3 regions of the Geobacillus sp. PK12 genome follow, and region 1 is predicted to be linked to each of the others. Evidence: riboswitches for the same ligand, from Rfam matches in the RefSeq annotation. Region 1 holds a riboswitch; each other region holds the start of a gene.
What was found. A riboswitch is a leader RNA that binds a small molecule or an ion and turns the genes downstream of it on or off. The one in region 1 is predicted to bind S-adenosylmethionine.
Positions count from the first base shown of each region.

Region 2: another riboswitch for S-adenosylmethionine. It lies ahead of ETR37_RS01145 (bifunctional homocysteine S-methyltransferase/methylenetetrahydrofolate reductase); the one in region 1 lies ahead of ETR37_RS01870 (methionine biosynthesis PLP-dependent protein).
Region 3: another riboswitch for S-adenosylmethionine. It lies ahead of metK (methionine adenosyltransferase); the one in region 1 lies ahead of ETR37_RS01870 (methionine biosynthesis PLP-dependent protein).

Region 1 is NZ_SDKL01000002.1:274,518-279,781, reverse strand. Features, by position in the region: gene metC (cystathionine beta-lyase) at 1-360, opposite strand, end outside; gene ETR37_RS01870 (methionine biosynthesis PLP-dependent protein) at 364-1,467, opposite strand; SAM riboswitch class I at 1,667-1,777, opposite strand; gene ETR37_RS01865 (alpha/beta hydrolase) at 1,965-2,693, shown strand; gene ETR37_RS01860 (YjcG family protein) at 2,792-3,313, shown strand; gene ETR37_RS01855 (GNAT family N-acetyltransferase) at 3,315-3,749, shown strand; gene spoVIF (sporulation-specific transcription regulator SpoVIF) at 3,867-4,124, opposite strand; gene ETR37_RS01845 (YjcZ family sporulation protein) at 4,251-4,403, opposite strand; gene ETR37_RS01840 (hypothetical protein) at 4,480-4,716, opposite strand; gene ETR37_RS01835 (thioredoxin family protein) at 4,845-5,165, shown strand.
Region 2 is NZ_SDKL01000002.1:145,375-150,638, forward strand. Features, by position in the region: gene metH (methionine synthase) at 1-1,808, opposite strand, end outside; gene ETR37_RS01145 (bifunctional homocysteine S-methyltransferase/methylenetetrahydrofolate reductase) at 1,801-3,648, opposite strand; SAM riboswitch class I at 3,720-3,822, opposite strand; gene ETR37_RS19010 (hypothetical protein) at 4,130-4,300, shown strand; gene ETR37_RS01150 (ABC transporter ATP-binding protein) at 4,492-5,142, shown strand.
Region 3 is NZ_SDKL01000020.1:26,474-31,737, forward strand. Features, by position in the region: gene pckA (phosphoenolpyruvate carboxykinase (ATP)) at 68-1,654, opposite strand; SAM riboswitch class I at 1,873-1,987, shown strand; gene metK (methionine adenosyltransferase) at 2,117-3,328, shown strand; gene ETR37_RS08405 (gamma carbonic anhydrase) at 3,351-3,899, opposite strand; gene ETR37_RS08410 (tetraprenyl-beta-curcumene synthase family protein) at 4,238-5,264, shown strand, end outside.

The DNA of each region.
Region 1 (5,264 bases):
ATGCTCGATGCCAAAGCGGGTCAACACTTCCGTGATCATCCGGTACGTGCCGCCGTAGACGTCTTCAGTCACGAGGACGTGGTCGCCTCGGGACAAGAGCAAAAACGCCGTCGAAATGGCCGCCATGCCAGAAGCGAAGGCGAATCCGCGCACGCCGCCTTCTAACGCCGCGATCGTTTCCTCGAGCGCCTCGCGCGTCGGGTTGCCGGAGCGGCTGTAGTCGTATTTGCCGAATGAATCGAAATCGAACTGATGGAACGTGGAGGCATGCTGGATCGGCACGCTCACCGCTCCCGTGTGGCGATCGACTTTCCATTCATTATGGAGCAGTTTCGTTGAAAACGACCATTCCCGTTCCATCGCTTACACCTCTTTCATGTGTTTGAACGCTTGCGCCAAGTCGGCGATTAAATCATCCGCATGTTCGATGCCGACCGAGAAGCGGAGCAGTCGGTTGCAGACGCCGTTTTGGATGCGGATTTCCTCTGGAATGTCCGCATGCGTCTGCGTCGCCGGGTACGTGATGAAGCTTTCAACTCCGCCTAAGCTTTCCGCGAACGTAATGAGGCGCAAGCTTTTTAAAAACCCGTTCACCCACTTTTCATCGGCAATCCGGAATGACAGCATCCCTCCTCGCCCTGGGTACAGGACGTCAGTCACATCTTCATGTTCGCGCAAAAAGGCGCTGATGCGCTTGGCGTTTTCTTCATGTTGACGCATCCGGAGAGCCAACGTTTTCATCCCGCGAATCAACAGCCACGAATCAAACGGTGACAACACCGCGCCGATGGCGTTCTGGTACTCGGCCAAGCGTTGACAGAGATCCTCGCCCTTGGCGACGACAAGGCCAGCCAGCACATCGTTATGGCCGCCTAAATATTTCGTGGCGCTGTGGATGACAATATCGGCGCCTTGTTCGATCGGGCGTTGAAGCACCGGTGTATAAAACGTGTTGTCAACGATCAACAAAAGCCCATGCCGTTTGGCAAGCGCGGAGACAGCGGCAATATCCGTCTCCTGCATCAATGGGTTCGTCGGCGTTTCCAAAAAGATGGCTTTCGTTTTTTCGGTGATACACGCTTCCACCGCGGCAAGATCAGCAAAATCGACGTAATGAAAGCCGAGACCGTACTTGCGCCAGCCGCGCTCAAACAGGCGGTACGTGCCGCCGTAAAGGTCGGCCGATACGAGAAACTCGTCTCCGCTCTCAAACAAGGCGAGCACCGTCTGAATGGCGGCCATGCCGGAGCTGAACGCATAGCCTTGGTCGCCGCCTTCCAGTCTCGCGATCGCTTCTTCGACGATTTTGCGCGTTGGGTTGCCGGTGCGGATGTAGTCAAACCCGGTCGACTCTCCGAGGCCAGCATGGCGGTAGGCGGTCGAGAAATAGACGGGCGGGTTGACCGTCCCCGTCACCGTTTCGCTCCGATTGCCAATTTGCGCTAACAACGTCTCCAGTTTCTCCATCTCATCTCTCTCCTTCTGCTGAAAATTCCATCATGGATCAACGGCCGACCATTTGACGCCCAACGAAGCGCCGCTGTCTGTCGGGCAGCGGCCGAGGGCCTTGATCCTCGACGCCCCTCGGTTGAGGGAGCGGCCGCTTGAGTAAATAAAAAAAGTCTTCTAAGAAGAAGACTTTTCCATACGCACATGGTCATGCTTCTTCTTATCTGCCGAATTGAATGCTCAATTCGCTGGATTTAGCACCTGGCCGCCGGGCGGCTGGTTGCTGAAGCTTCATTGGGCCAGTTCCCTCCGCTTCTCTTGATAAGAATGAGACGCGTATTCAATTTTTCTAATTTTAATAAAAAATGTAGCGCATTCCCCCCGTTTTTGCAAGCCATTTTTTTGTGAATGGCACGATTCGGCAAATTCGCAAAAAATTCGAGCCCTTCGTTAACATCTTTTGGCGCAAATATGTTACAATAACAGATGAACTTACGCTTTCATGGAGGATGGTCATGGCGACAGCAACAGGAACGATGCGCGACTGCAAGTTGTACAGCGGAGAGCTGCAAGAAGAAATCGAACTGCTCGTCTACTTGCCAAGCAATTTTTCGCCGCTTTACAAATATTCTTTATTAATCGCGCAAGATGGCAAAGATTATTTTATGTATGGAAAAATGAAAACCGTCATCGAAACGCTGATGGCAGAAGGAACAATCGACGGGACGATCGTCGTCGGCATCCCGTATCGGAACGTCAACGACCGCTACGAGAAATACCACCCGGAAGGCCGAAAGCACGAAGCATACCTTCGTTTTTTAGCCCATGAACTCGTCCCGTTTTTGGACCGCGAACTGCCGACATACCAAATGGGCAAAGGCCGGGCGCTGATCGGCGATTCGCTCGGCGGAACGGTGTCGCTTCTAGCCGGGTTGTTGTATCCGCATACATTTGGGAAAATCGCCATGCAGTCCCCCTATATCGATGACTCGGTATTGGCGCGCATCCGCTCATTCCGCGATCCATCGCTCCTTTCGCTTTACCATTCTGTTGGCACAGAGGAAACAGCGGTGAAAACGACGGATGGCCATGTGCGCGATTTTATCACCCCGAATCGAATGGCGCGGGACTTGTTTATGGAAAAACGGTTTGCTTATACGTACCATGAGTTCGAAGGCGGCCATGCGTGGACGTATTGGCAGCCGGATGTACCCCGGGCCGTAGCCGCTGTTTTATCGTTATAGGACAAAACGGAGCAACTTCAAAGATGTCGAAGCCGCCGCATCCATTCCGTGCGTTTCCTGTGCATGGAAAAAGAACTGGTTCAAGGAGGGAAAACAAAATGAAGTACGGCATTGTGATCTTTCCGCCAAAACGGATTCAGGACTTCGCCAACTCGTACCGGAAACGGTACGACAGCCATTACGCCCTCATCCCGCCGCATATTACGCTGAAATACCCATTTGAAGCGGATGAGGAGCAAATAAAAAAAATGGCGAAAGAGTTGCGCCGCATTGCGGCGGAAACACCTCCCATTCCGATCAAAGTGACGAAATTCAGCTCGTTTTACCCGACAAGCAACATCATTTATTTGAAGGTGGAACCAAACGACGTGCTCGAGCGCCTTCATGAACAACTGCACAGCGGCTTGTTCGCCGGAAAGCCGGAGTTTGTGTTCGTGCCTCACATTACGATCGGCCGCGATTTGCCGGGCGCAGAATATGCGGACGTCTACAGCCAGCTGAAGCTGCAAGATGTGCACTTCGAGGAGACCGTCGACCGCTTCCATCTTCTCTATCAGCTGGAAAACGGCTCGTGGACCGTCTATGAAACGTTTATCGTCGGAGGAAAGGAAACGGTCTGAGATGAACATTGCGATTGGCACAACGCAAGATCGCGCTTTGTACGAAGACGCCTTGCGCGTCCGCCGGCTCGTATTCATTGAGGAGCAAAACGTGCCGGAAGACGAGGAAATCGACGCATTCGAGGACGACTCGTTCCACCTCGTCCTGTATGATGGCCAAACACCGGTCGGTGCTGGGCGACTCCGTTTCATTGACGAAGGCGTCGGCAAAATCGAGCGCATTTGCGTCCTGCCGTCCTACCGCGGCCGCGGCGCCGGACGGATGGTGATGGAAGCGATCGAACAGCTGGCGAAAACAAAAGGGGCGAAAACGGCGAAACTGAACGCCCAGACGCACGCAGAACCGTTTTACCAAAAGCTCGGCTATACGACCGTCTCCGGCGTCTTTATGGACGCCGGCATCCCACATGTCACGATGGTGAAATCGCTCGAATGATGGCCATAGAACAGCCTCGTCTACACTGATCCAAGGCTTGGGATCATCGAACATCGTTTCGCTCTCCTGAGCCAAGCAGAGCAAAAGGGAGCTGTGCGCACGCAAGCTCCCTTTTGCTTACTTTTTGTTGTTCAGCATATTGGCGATCGTATTGAAATCAATTTGCTTGCCGTTATGGACGATCGCCTTGACGATTTGATCCTCAAGTTCTTTTGGCACTTTCCGGTTGGCAATTTGCGCCACCCGCTTCACCACTTGGCGCACCGTTTTTTCATCGCTGAAATTGGCGTTTTGCAGCGAGTTGGCGAGCTCAAAAACGTCTTTCATATTGACACCTGTTTTCTTTTCGATGTTTTTAAAAAATTGCTGATCCATCGTTCCGCCTCCTTCTCCCTGCTATATCGTATGATGCTCCCGCCTCGGCGTGCATCAAATTAGGGAAAGAAAAATACGAGCCGCTCCGTGGCGCCGAAACGGCCCGTATCCCTTTCGCTTTTTCCGTTAGGCGACAAATGCCGCGCCGACAATAATCAACAAAATGAACAACACGACAATCAGCACAAAGCCACCGCCATAGCCACCGCCATAGCCACCGCCATAGCCACCGCCATAGCCGTAGCCGTAAGGATAACCATAACCGCAGAAGCCCATCATAATGTGCACCTCCTTCTCCGTTTACTGTATCGTATTCACCGGCTTAGCGGGGCGTATGGGCGCAAAGGCCATTTTGTCATCCAAATCGGCGGAACAGCTCGGCAAATTCCCGCTCCTTCTTCGCAAACCATTGCTCGATGTAGTCTAAGTTGCCTTGCACACTTTTTAAAAATCCATTGTTCAATTTTTCGATTTCTTGCAGCTGTTTGTTAAAGTCCTTTCCCCATTGTTCAAACAGGCGGATGAACGTTTCATGCCCTTCTTTGCGTGACGCCACCCAACCTTCGAGCGCCTTTTCCAGTTCTTTGCTCACACTTTCCCCCCTTTTCTTACTGTTGTATGCAAAAACGACTGCCCAAGGTGAAGGCGTCCCCGTTCTTTTTTTGCCTTGCCATATGGTAAAGTAAAGATGAACGGCAACATGAAAGGGAGGGAACGAATGTGAGACAGATTGAAACAGCTGAGCAATTCGAGGCGGCCATTTCCGGCGATAAGCCAGCGATTATGAAGTTTTACACAACTTGGTGTCCGGACTGCGTGCGCCTCAATATGTTCATCGATGACATCGTTCGCGACTATGGACAATATGATTGGTTTGAAATCGACCGTGACCGGTTTCCGGAACTTGGCGAGAAATACCAGGTACTTGGCATCCCGAGCCTGCTTGTCTTCCGCAACGGAAAAAAAATTGCTCATCTGCACAGCGCTGACGCCAAAACGCCGGAAGAGGTGCGCGCCTTTTTGCAGTCCCTGCCGGAGTAAGACGGGGCGGCATCCTTGCCTCGCCAGAGAAGAAGGGCAACAAAAAGAGGCTGTCCGAGAAGGAAGCTTTCCTTCTCGGACAGCCATGCGAATGAACAG
Region 2 (5,264 bases), 130 kb from region 1:
AATGTTTCGTCGTTTGTGTCAAAAAGAAGCGCCTCAGCCATTCGCACTTCCTCTTCCGGAATCGAGGCGAACCGCTCCAATTTCTCGGTGTTGACGATGGCGTAATCGAGCCCGGCTTGCGTGCAATGGTACAAAAAGACGGAGTTGAGCACCTCGCGCCCGGCCGGCGGCAAGCCGAACGAGACGTTGCTGATGCCAAGCATCGTCAAGCAATGAGGCAGCCGCTCTTTAATGAGGCGGATGCCCTCAATGGTTTCTTTCGCCGCGCCGATGTATTGCTCATCGCCGGTGCCGACCGGGAAGACGAGCGGGTCGAAAATGATGTCGCGCTCGGGGACGCCGTAGCGGTTCACCAGCAAGTCATACGAACGCAAGGCGATTTCCAACTTCCGTTCGGCGGTGACCGCCATTCCCTGTTCATCGATCGTGCCGACGACGACGGCGGCGCCGTATTGATGAAGCAGCGGCACGACTTTTGCAAACCGCTCCTCGCCGTCTTCCAAGTTGATCGAGTTAATGATCGCTTTTCCTTGCGAATAGGTGAGGGCGCGTTCAATGACGCGCTCGTCGGTCGAATCGATGACAAGCGGCACTTTCACTTTTTTCACGACTTCGCGGACGAACTGCTCCATGTCATGGAGTTCGTCGCGGTCTGGGTCGGCGAGGCAAATGTCGATGACATGGGCGCCGTTTTTCACTTGGGCGCGGGCGATTTCCGCCGCTTCTTCGTATTTCCCTTCGGCGATGAGGCGCTTGAATTTGCGCGAGCCGATCACGTTTGTCCGCTCGCCGACAAAGAGCGGACGCATCGTTTCATCATAGATGAGCGCCTCGATGCCGGAAACGGCGTGGACATCAAACGAAGACGGAATCGCCCGCGGCGGGAGATCACGCACCGCTTCGGCAATGGCGCGGATATGATCCGGCGTCGTGCCGCAACACCCGCCGACGATGTTGATCCATCCCTTTTCGGCAAAGCGGCGGATTTTCTCTGCCAACATCTCCGGCGTTTCATGATAGCGGCCTTCCTCATCCGGCAGACCGGCGTTCGGGTAGCAGCTGACCGCCGTGTCAGCGAGCGAGGCGAGCGTGCGCAAATGGTCGGTCATAAACTCGGGGCCTGTCGCGCAGTTTAAGCCGACGGCGATCGGCTTCATATGGCGCACCGAGATGAAAAACGCATCGATCGCCTGCCCGGCGAGTGTCGTGCCCATCGGTTCGATCGTGCCGGAAATCATGAGCGGCACGCGGCGACCGACCGCTTCAAACGCCTTCGAAATGCCGAGAAAACCGGCTTTGACATTCAGCGTATCTTGGCACGTCTCCAGCAACAGAAGATCGACGCCGCCCAACAGCAGCCCGCGCGCTTGTTCTTCGTAGGCGGCGACGAGTTCCTCAAAGGTCGCGCCGCCTGTCACCGACAACGTTTTCGTCGTCGGCCCCATCGAACCAGCGACAAAGCGCGGCCAGTCCGGGGTGGAGAACGACTCAGCCGTTTGTTTGGCGAGTTTGGCCGCTTCGATGTTCAGCTCAAGCGCCAAATGACCGAGGCCATATTCGTCAAGCACGATGCGTGTCGCTCCGAACGTGTTCGTTTCAATGATATCAGCACCGGCTTCTAGGTACGCTTCATGAATGCGGCGGATGACATGCGGGGCGGTGAGGGTCAAATATTCGTTGCACCCTTCATACGCCTCGCCGCCAAAGTCGGCGGCCGATAGGTTGGCGCTTTGGATCATCGTGCCCATGGCGCCATCGATGACAAGAATTTTTCTTTGCAGTTGCTGTTCTAAGGTGACGTTAGCCATGAACAACCTTCCTTTCTTTGGCGGCCGCTTCTTTTTCGTGAATGTAGCGGACGAGCTCGACCGTCATGTCGTAGCGCAAGAACGGCGTGATCAAATAAATGCCGTTAAACAAATCAAACGCAGCGTCAATGAGCGATTTGGCGATAGCGATGCCTTCCTTGGCTGCTTGCACCGGGTCACCGCTGCAGGCGGCCATGCGGGCGCGAATCTCGTCAGAGAGCGTAATGCCCGGCACTTCATGATGCAAAAAGTCGGCGTTGCGCGCGCTCACAAGCGGCATAATGCCGATGTAAATCGGTGTGTCAAGATGCTTGGTCGCTTCGTGCACTTCAACGATTTTCTCTTCCGAGTAAATCGGCTGGGTCAAGAAATAGTGGGCGCCGCATTGAATTTTTTTCTCCATTCGCTCAACTGCTTTATCCAAATGGCGGACGTTCGGGTTGAACGCAGCGCCGATCGAGAAGTTCGTTTTTTGCCCAAGCGGTTTGCCCGAGTACGACAGCCCTTCGTTAAACTGGCGGATCAAGCGGATCAAATCGAACGATGATAAATCATACACCGACGTTGCTCCTGGGAAGTCGCCGATTTTCGACGGGTCGCCGGTAATGGCGAGCACATCGGTGATGCCGAGCGTATGCAAGCCCATCAAATGCGACTGCAAGCCGATCAAATTGCGATCGCGGCATGTAATATGCACAAGCGGGCGGACGCCGAGCCGCTCCTTGATGATCGTGGCGACAGCGGCGTTGCTGATGCGCGGCGTGGCAAGTGAGTTGTCAGCTAACGTCAGCGCGTCGATGCCAGCGTCATGGAGCGCTTTCGCCCCAGCGAGAAACTTGTCAATGCCGAGTTGCTTCGGCGGATCGAGTTCGACAATGACCGAGCGGCGCGTGCGGGCGAGCTCGGGAAGCGGAGTCGGCGCGGGCCGATCGGCTTGCACCGATACAGATGCCGTGCGCCGCTTCACCGTTTTTTCCGTCACCGGCGTCCGGTCGGCGAGCGCCTTTGCCATTGCCTCAATATGTTTCGGCGTCGTGCCGCAGCACCCGCCGATCAAGCGCACCCCTTGATCGCGGAACGCTTTGGCCGCCTCTTCAAAATATTCCGCGTTCGTCTCATAGACAAGCCGGCCATCGCGGTAATCCGGGAGGCTGGCGTTCGGATACGCCGACAAAAACGCCTGCTTCGGCAGCGGCACTTCCTCGAGCGACCGAAGCATATGATATGGACCGAGACGACAGTTCAGTCCGACGACATCGGCTCCGAGCGCCTCTAGGCGGGCAAGGGCGTCCGCGAGCGGCGTGCCGTCTTGCAAAACGCCGACTTCATGGAGCGACACATGGGCGATGATCGGCAAATCCGTTTCTTTGCGGGCGATGGCAAGCACCGTCTCCAACTCTTCCAAATCGTAATACGTCTCGAACAGCACGCCATCAACCCCTTCAGCCAGCAGCACAAACAGCTGCTCGCGAAACGTCCGTTTCACTTCTTCGAGCGTGACGACGCTTTTGTTTAACGTGCGTAGCCCCCCGATCGTCCCGAGCACGTACGCCCGCCCGTTCGCCGCTTGCCTGGCGAGCCGCACCGCCGCGCGGTTGATGGCCGGCACCTCATCTTCAAGGCCGTAGCGGGCGAGTTTCACATAGTTGGCGCCGTATGTATTCGTCTGAATGACGTCGGCGCCCGCGGCGATATACGCTTCATGAATATGGACGATTTCATCTGGATTGGATAGATTCAATTCTTCAAAACAACGGTCAATGCCGTGCGAATATAAAAGCGTTCCCATCGCCCCGTCGGCGATGAGAATGCGCTCTTTCAACTCATCCAGCAATCCCACGTTCGATTCCCCCGTTTCTCCGTAGTAAAAGAAAAAAGCCTTCTATAAGAAGAAGACTTTTCATTCGCTTCTTCTTATCTTCCAGGCTTCCGCCTGTCTGGATTTAGCACCTTGGCCGCGGGCCAGGTTGCTGAGGGTTCACCGGGCCAGTCCCTCCCCCTCTCTTGATAAGAATGTCGTATGCAATTGTTCGGCAGCGTTTTGATGATTACTATATAATTTAATGTATTTTTCGAAATTATTCAATACGGTGAAGCAAGGAAATTTCAAAAAAGAATTTCTCGGATCAACGCTTACCTTGTACCAAGCTCTTAAAAGCATCTCTGTTTCATTTCAATAGCATGAAATATGTCGAAATATGTAAAAAAGACAAAATTGTCGAACGATTTCTCTTTTTTTTTAGAGTCAAGGTGTATGATTAAAATGGATGATATTAACAAGGAATTTACTAGAAACCGCATCGCAGACAGGAGTGAAGTGGGTGAAACAATGGTCGTGGCCGTATTTTATTCTGATTAGCCTGCCGCTTGTTGTGTTGATTGGAGTTGCTTTTCGCCTAAAAGCGGCCAGCATGCCCATCAAAATAGGATTTATTGTATTGGTGCTGCTTTACGGCGGGGTTTATTCTCGTTTAGTGCGAAGGATGAGATAGACACAGAATGTTTTTGAAAAAAGTTTTGGCTCTTCACCACAACATGTACTTGACAAGCAATACAGCTTCCTGCACAAAGATTTGAAAAAATCACTGATTTGTTGATTTTCCCTTACAAGCGTAAATAGAGTTCAGAAAAAATCAAGTACAACTTTTGGTGAAGAGCCAAGCAGGAAAAGGGGAAGAAATAGATGGAACCGTTATTTTCATTGCAAAACTTGACGTATCGCTATGATGGGGGAGCCACGATTTTTCAGCAATTCTCATTTTCCATTTTTTCAGGGGAGACCGTGCTTCTCACCGGCCCCAATGGAGTGGGGAAAACGACTCTTTTGCATATTATTTCGGGATTGCTCGATAAAGGAGAGCTGCATTATCAAGCCTTTTATAAAGGCAATCCGATTCAGCTTCCCGACATGCGCGCTCATTTGTCTTATGTGACATCCGAGACTGTCATGTTTTCAAAATTGACGGGTTATGAAAATATCGAATGTTTCCGGCTTTTATGGAAGCTGGATCAACAGTACGTCCGCAAAGCGAACGAATTATGCAGTCTGCTTGGAATGGAGGAGATGCTCCCGCTCCCGGTGGATCAGTATTCATTAGGAACAAAACAAAAACTGCATATTGCGATTGCTTTAGCCCGCCCGGTCGAATTGTATTTGATGGATGAACCGTTCAATTCCCTTGATAGGCTAAGTCGCGATCGGTTGGCGGAGTGGATTCAAGGCGACCGTCAACATGCTTATCTCATTGCTTCTCACGTTCATCAAGAGCGCTTCCCTGGCTCCCGCATAATCTCGCTTACACGTCCAAACAATGAAGATAAAATAGAAAAATGACGGCGGGATCTTCAGGAAAAATTCAGTTTTCATACGTGTGATCAAGGATTTTTCCGTTGCACTTTCCACTCTCCTATGTTCTAATTAGGAATAGTGAACATCAAGAAGACGGGGGGCTGGAA
Region 3 (5,264 bases), on a different contig from region 1:
GGCCCAAAGCAACGGAAAGAAATAAAAAACAGCCGGACAGGGAATACCCTGTCCGGCCGTGTTCTTGTTACACGAGCGGTCCGCCGAGTTTTTCGATGGACGGATCGATGTGGGCGAATTTTTGGAAGTTGGCGCGGAATTTTTGCGCCAGCTCTTTTGCTTTTTGTTCGTATGCTTGTTTGTCGGCCCATGTGTTTTGCGGCTGCAGGACGTCATCCGGCACGCCGGGGACGCGGGTTGGGATGGCGAGGCCGAAAATCGGATCTTTGACTGTTTCGACGTTGTCGAGCTCCCCTTCGACGGCGGCTTGCACCATCGCCCGGGTGTAGGCGAGCTTCATGCGGCTGCCGACGCCGTACGACCCCCCTGTCCAACCGGTGTTGACCAAAAAGACGCGGACGTTGTGTTCGGCGATTTTTTGCCCGAGCATTTCCGCGTATTCGACGGCCGGGCGCGGCAAAAACGGTGCGCCAAAGCACGTTGAGAACGTTGCTTCCGGTTCGGTGACGCCGCGTTCGGTGCCGGCGAGCTTGCTTGTGTAGCCGCTTAAGAAATGGTACATCGCTTGTTCGCGCGTCAGCTTGCTGATCGGCGGCAGGACGCCGAACGCATCAGCCGTCAAAAACACGATCGTGGACGGATGGCCGGCGACGCTCGGGTCGATGATGTTTTGGATCGCCTGAAGCGGGTAGGCGGCGCGCGTGTTTTCCGTCAGCGTGCCGTCGTCGTAATTCGGCACCCGCGTCGCGTCATCGAGGACGACGTTTTCGAGCACCGCGCCGAAGCCGATGGCGTCAAAAATTTGCGGCTCTTTCTCGCGCGATAGGTTGATGCATTTCGCATAGCAGCCGCCTTCGATGTTGAAAATACCGCGGCTTGACCAGCCGTGTTCATCATCGCCGATCAAGCGGCGGTTCGGGTCGGTCGAGAGCGTCGTTTTTCCCGTTCCCGACAAGCCGAAAAAGAGGGCGACGTCGCCTTCCTGGCCGACGTTGGCCGAGCAGTGCATCGGCAGGATGCCTTGTTCCGGCAGCAAATAGTTCATCACCGAGAAAATCGATTTTTTCATTTCGCCGGCATACTCGGTGCCGCCGATCAACACGGTGCGCCGTTCAAACGAGATGATGATGAACGCTTCCGAGCGCGTGCCGTCGACTTTCGGGTCGGCTTTAAAGTTCGGCGCGCAAATGACGGTGAATTGCGGCTCATGCACGGCGAGCTCTTCGGCGTTCGGCCGAATGAACAGCTGATGGACGAACAAGTTGTGCCAGGCGAATTCGTTGACGACTTGAATCGGCAGCCGGTATTTCGGATCGGCGCCGGCAAAGCCTTTAAACACGAACAGTTCATCTTTCTTCATTAAATAGTCGAGCACTTTGTCGTACAGTTTATCAAACGTCTCCGGAGACATCGGCTGGTTGACCGCTCCCCAGTCGATCGTTTGCTTCGTTGACGGTTCTTCGACGATGTATTTGTCTTTCGGCGACCGCCCTGTGTACTTGCCGGTCGTGACCGCGACGGCTCCGGTGTGCGTCAGCCGTCCTTCGTTCCGCTGCAGGACTTTCTCGACGAGCTCGGCGACGGACAGTTGATGATGCACGTACGGTTTTTGCAGCAATACATCAAGCTTATTCGTCATGTTTGCGATCCCCATATTCAAAACCTGCCTTCTTTTTGAAATCACTCTTGAAAATAGTATAACACATTTTTATTAATAGTCCATACTAATTGTGTGGGTTTTTCAAACTTTATTTTGCCCAATGTGTCGATTTCCTTGAGGAAAGAATTTTCTCGGCTGGAAATGATAAAAAATGAATTTTGATAGTTGACTTTGCCGATTCCATTGCGATAAGATAAGTCATTGAACGGATACTCTTATCCCGAGCCGGTGGAGGGACAGGCCCGATGAAGCCCAGCAACCGTCACAACTGTACATGTGTGAAATGGTGCTAACCTGTGGCAAGGCGCAGTCCTTGAACGATAAGAGTGAAAGGAAGCAATACGATTGCCATGACCTTTCCTCAGCCGTTACAGGAAAGGTTTTTTATATTGCGAAGGGAAAAAGGGAAATGAGTTCCGTGTTGCCACATTATGCCAAGAGGAGGAAACAAACCGAATGTCAGCCAAACGCCGCTTGTTTACTTCAGAGTCTGTGACGGAAGGACATCCGGATAAAATTTGCGACCAAATTTCTGACGCCATTTTGGATGCCATTTTGGAAAAAGATCCGAACGCCCGCGTCGCCTGCGAAACGAGCGTCACGACCGGGCTGGTGCTCGTGAGCGGGGAAATCACGACATCAACATACGTGGACATTCCGCGCATCGTCCGCGATACGGTCCGGGAGATCGGCTACACGCGCGCCAAATACGGATTTGACGCCGATACGTGCGCGGTGCTGACGTCGATTGACGAACAATCGCCGGACATTGCGATGGGGGTGAACCGGGCGCTTGAGGCGCGCGAAGGTCAGATGACTGACGAGGAAATTGAAGCGATTGGCGCCGGCGACCAAGGATTGATGTTTGGGTTCGCCTGCAATGAGACGGAAGAATTGATGCCGTTGCCGATTTCGCTTGCGCACCGCTTGGCGCGCCGATTGGCGGAAGTGCGCAAAACGGATGTCTTGCCGTACTTGCGGCCGGACGGGAAAACGCAAGTGACGATCGAATACGATGAAAACGGCAAACCGGTGCGCGTCGATACGATCGTCGTTTCCGCGCAGCACCATCCGGAAATTACGCAAGAGCAAATCGAGCGCGACATTAAAGAACAGGTCATCAAGCCGGTCGTGCCCGCAGAGCTGCTTGATGAGAACACGAAATATTTCATCAACCCGACAGGACGGTTTGTCATCGGCGGTCCGCAAGGGGATGCTGGGTTGACGGGGCGCAAAATCATCGTCGATACGTACGGCGGCTACGCCCGCCACGGCGGCGGCGCGTTCTCGGGCAAAGATCCGACGAAAGTCGACCGCTCGGCGGCGTATGCGGCCCGCTATGTCGCGAAAAACATCGTCGCGGCAGGACTGGCCGACAAATGCGAAGTGCAGCTTGCCTACGCGATCGGCGTCGCCCGCCCAGTTTCGATTTCGATCGATACGTTCGGCACCGGCAAAGTGTCGGAAGACATTTTGATTGAGGTCGTGCGCAACAACTTCGATCTCCGCCCGGCGGGCATCATCAAAATGCTCGACCTTCGCCGCCCGATTTACAAACAGACGGCTGCTTACGGCCATTTTGGGCGTACGGACATCGACCTGCCGTGGGAGCGCACCGACAAAGCCGCCTTGTTGAAAGAACAAGCGCTGGCGTTGGCGGACAAGTGATGAAAGAAAAAGAGCTGCCTGATCACGGCAGCTCTTTTTTGTTGGCGCACGATGTCCGCTGTTGCTGCAGCGCTTTGTAATACTGCCCTTTCTCGACATATTCGCGGCGTATGCGCTCCATTTCACGGATGTCGTCTTCCGTCAGTTCGCGGACGACTTTCGCCGGCCGGCCGAGGGCGAGCGTGTTGGGCGGAATTTTTTTGCCCGGCGGCACTAAACTGCCGGCGCCGATAAACGCGCCTTCCCCGATTTCCGCGCGGTCCAAAATGATCGAGCCCATGCCGATGAGCGCGTTTTTGCGAACGATGGCGCTGTGCAAAATGACTTGATGGCCGACTGTTACACCGTCTTCAATGATAAGCGGATTGTTTGGACTTTGATGCAAAATTGAGTTATCTTGAATATTGACCCGGTTGCCAATCACCGTTGGCGCCACATCGCCGCGAATGACGGTATTGAACCAAATGCTCGTCTCTTCGCCGATCACGACATCGCCGGTGATCGTCACATAGTCGGCGATAAAGGCGGAGGCGGCAATTTGCGGCGTTTTGCCTTTGTATGGGTAAATCATGGGCGTTCGTTCCTTTCTGCTGCAAAATCGATCGTTCACCATGTATTGTACAACGCTGCGTCCAAATCGCCAACGAAAGTGAGCGCGCCTGATCGGGATTGGTGAAAAACGTTTCGTTTCGCCCGATGAGTGGTTGGGATCGGGAAAGAAGATCCGATTTCACAAAGCTTCTCAACGTGAGAAGAACCGTTGTTGAGCGGTTTTTTCATTCCATCGCCAACCCTTTTATGGTTTGCCCCGGCCGCATTGATGGCAATACTGGAAGACGAGATCGCAGGCTGTTCAGACGCGAAACGATTTTGGTTGCTGATAAGATGGAAATGCTAGGAGACGAGACCATGGTGTTTGCACCTGAGGTGAGCCGATTGAACATTCCGAAAAACCCCATCGCCTTGATGAAAATGGTGTATCGTGACGTGCTTCCGCTTGTCCACCGCGAGCTTGCCTATTGGCGGCGCCAGGCCGAGCGCATTCCCGACCCGGAATTGCGGCGCCAGGCCTTGGCGAGCATCGCTTCGAAAACGTTCCATTGCGAAGGCGGCTCCATTTTGGCGCTCTTGGCCGGAGAAAACATGGAGGATTGCATCCGCTTTATCGTGGCTTACCAGACGATCAGCGATTATTTGGATAATTTGTGCGACCGCAGCACCTCGCTCGATCCGCTCGACTTTCGCGCCTTGCACGATTCGATGCCGGACGCTTTGACGATCGGCGCGGAGCCGTCGAACTATTACCGCCATCGCCGCGAACAGGAAGACGGCGGCTATTTGCCGGCGCTCGTCCGCACGTGCCAAGAGGTGCTCGAGACGGTGCGCCATTATGAGACGATCGCCCCATTTTTGCATGAATTGGCCGGATATTATTGCGACTTGCAAGTGCATAAACATGTCGAAGCGAGCGATCGGGTGCCGCGGCTGGAGAAATGGTTCGCGCAATACAAAGACGCCTTGCCGCCGATGGAATGGTATGAGTTTTCCGCCTGCTCCGGTTCGACGCTCGGCATTTTCTGCCTCGTCGCCTATGCGTTTGGCGAATCGCTGCCGCCGGAGATGGCGAGACAAGTGCGCGACGGTTATTTTCCGTACATTCAAGGACTGCACATTTTGCTCGACTATTTGATCGACCAGGAGGAAGACCGGGACGGCGGCGATTTAAACTTTTGCTTTTACTATCCGAATGAAACGGTGATGCTTGAGCGGCTTTGCCATTTCATCGAAGAGGCCGACCGCCATGTCGGCGCCCTTCCGCACGGCGAGTTTCACCGCCTTATTCACCGAGGGCTTCTTGGGTTGTATTTGTCGGATGCCAAGGTGAAAAAGCAGCGCGGGCTGCGCCGGCTGGCGCGCCGGCTCGTCCGCGCCGGCG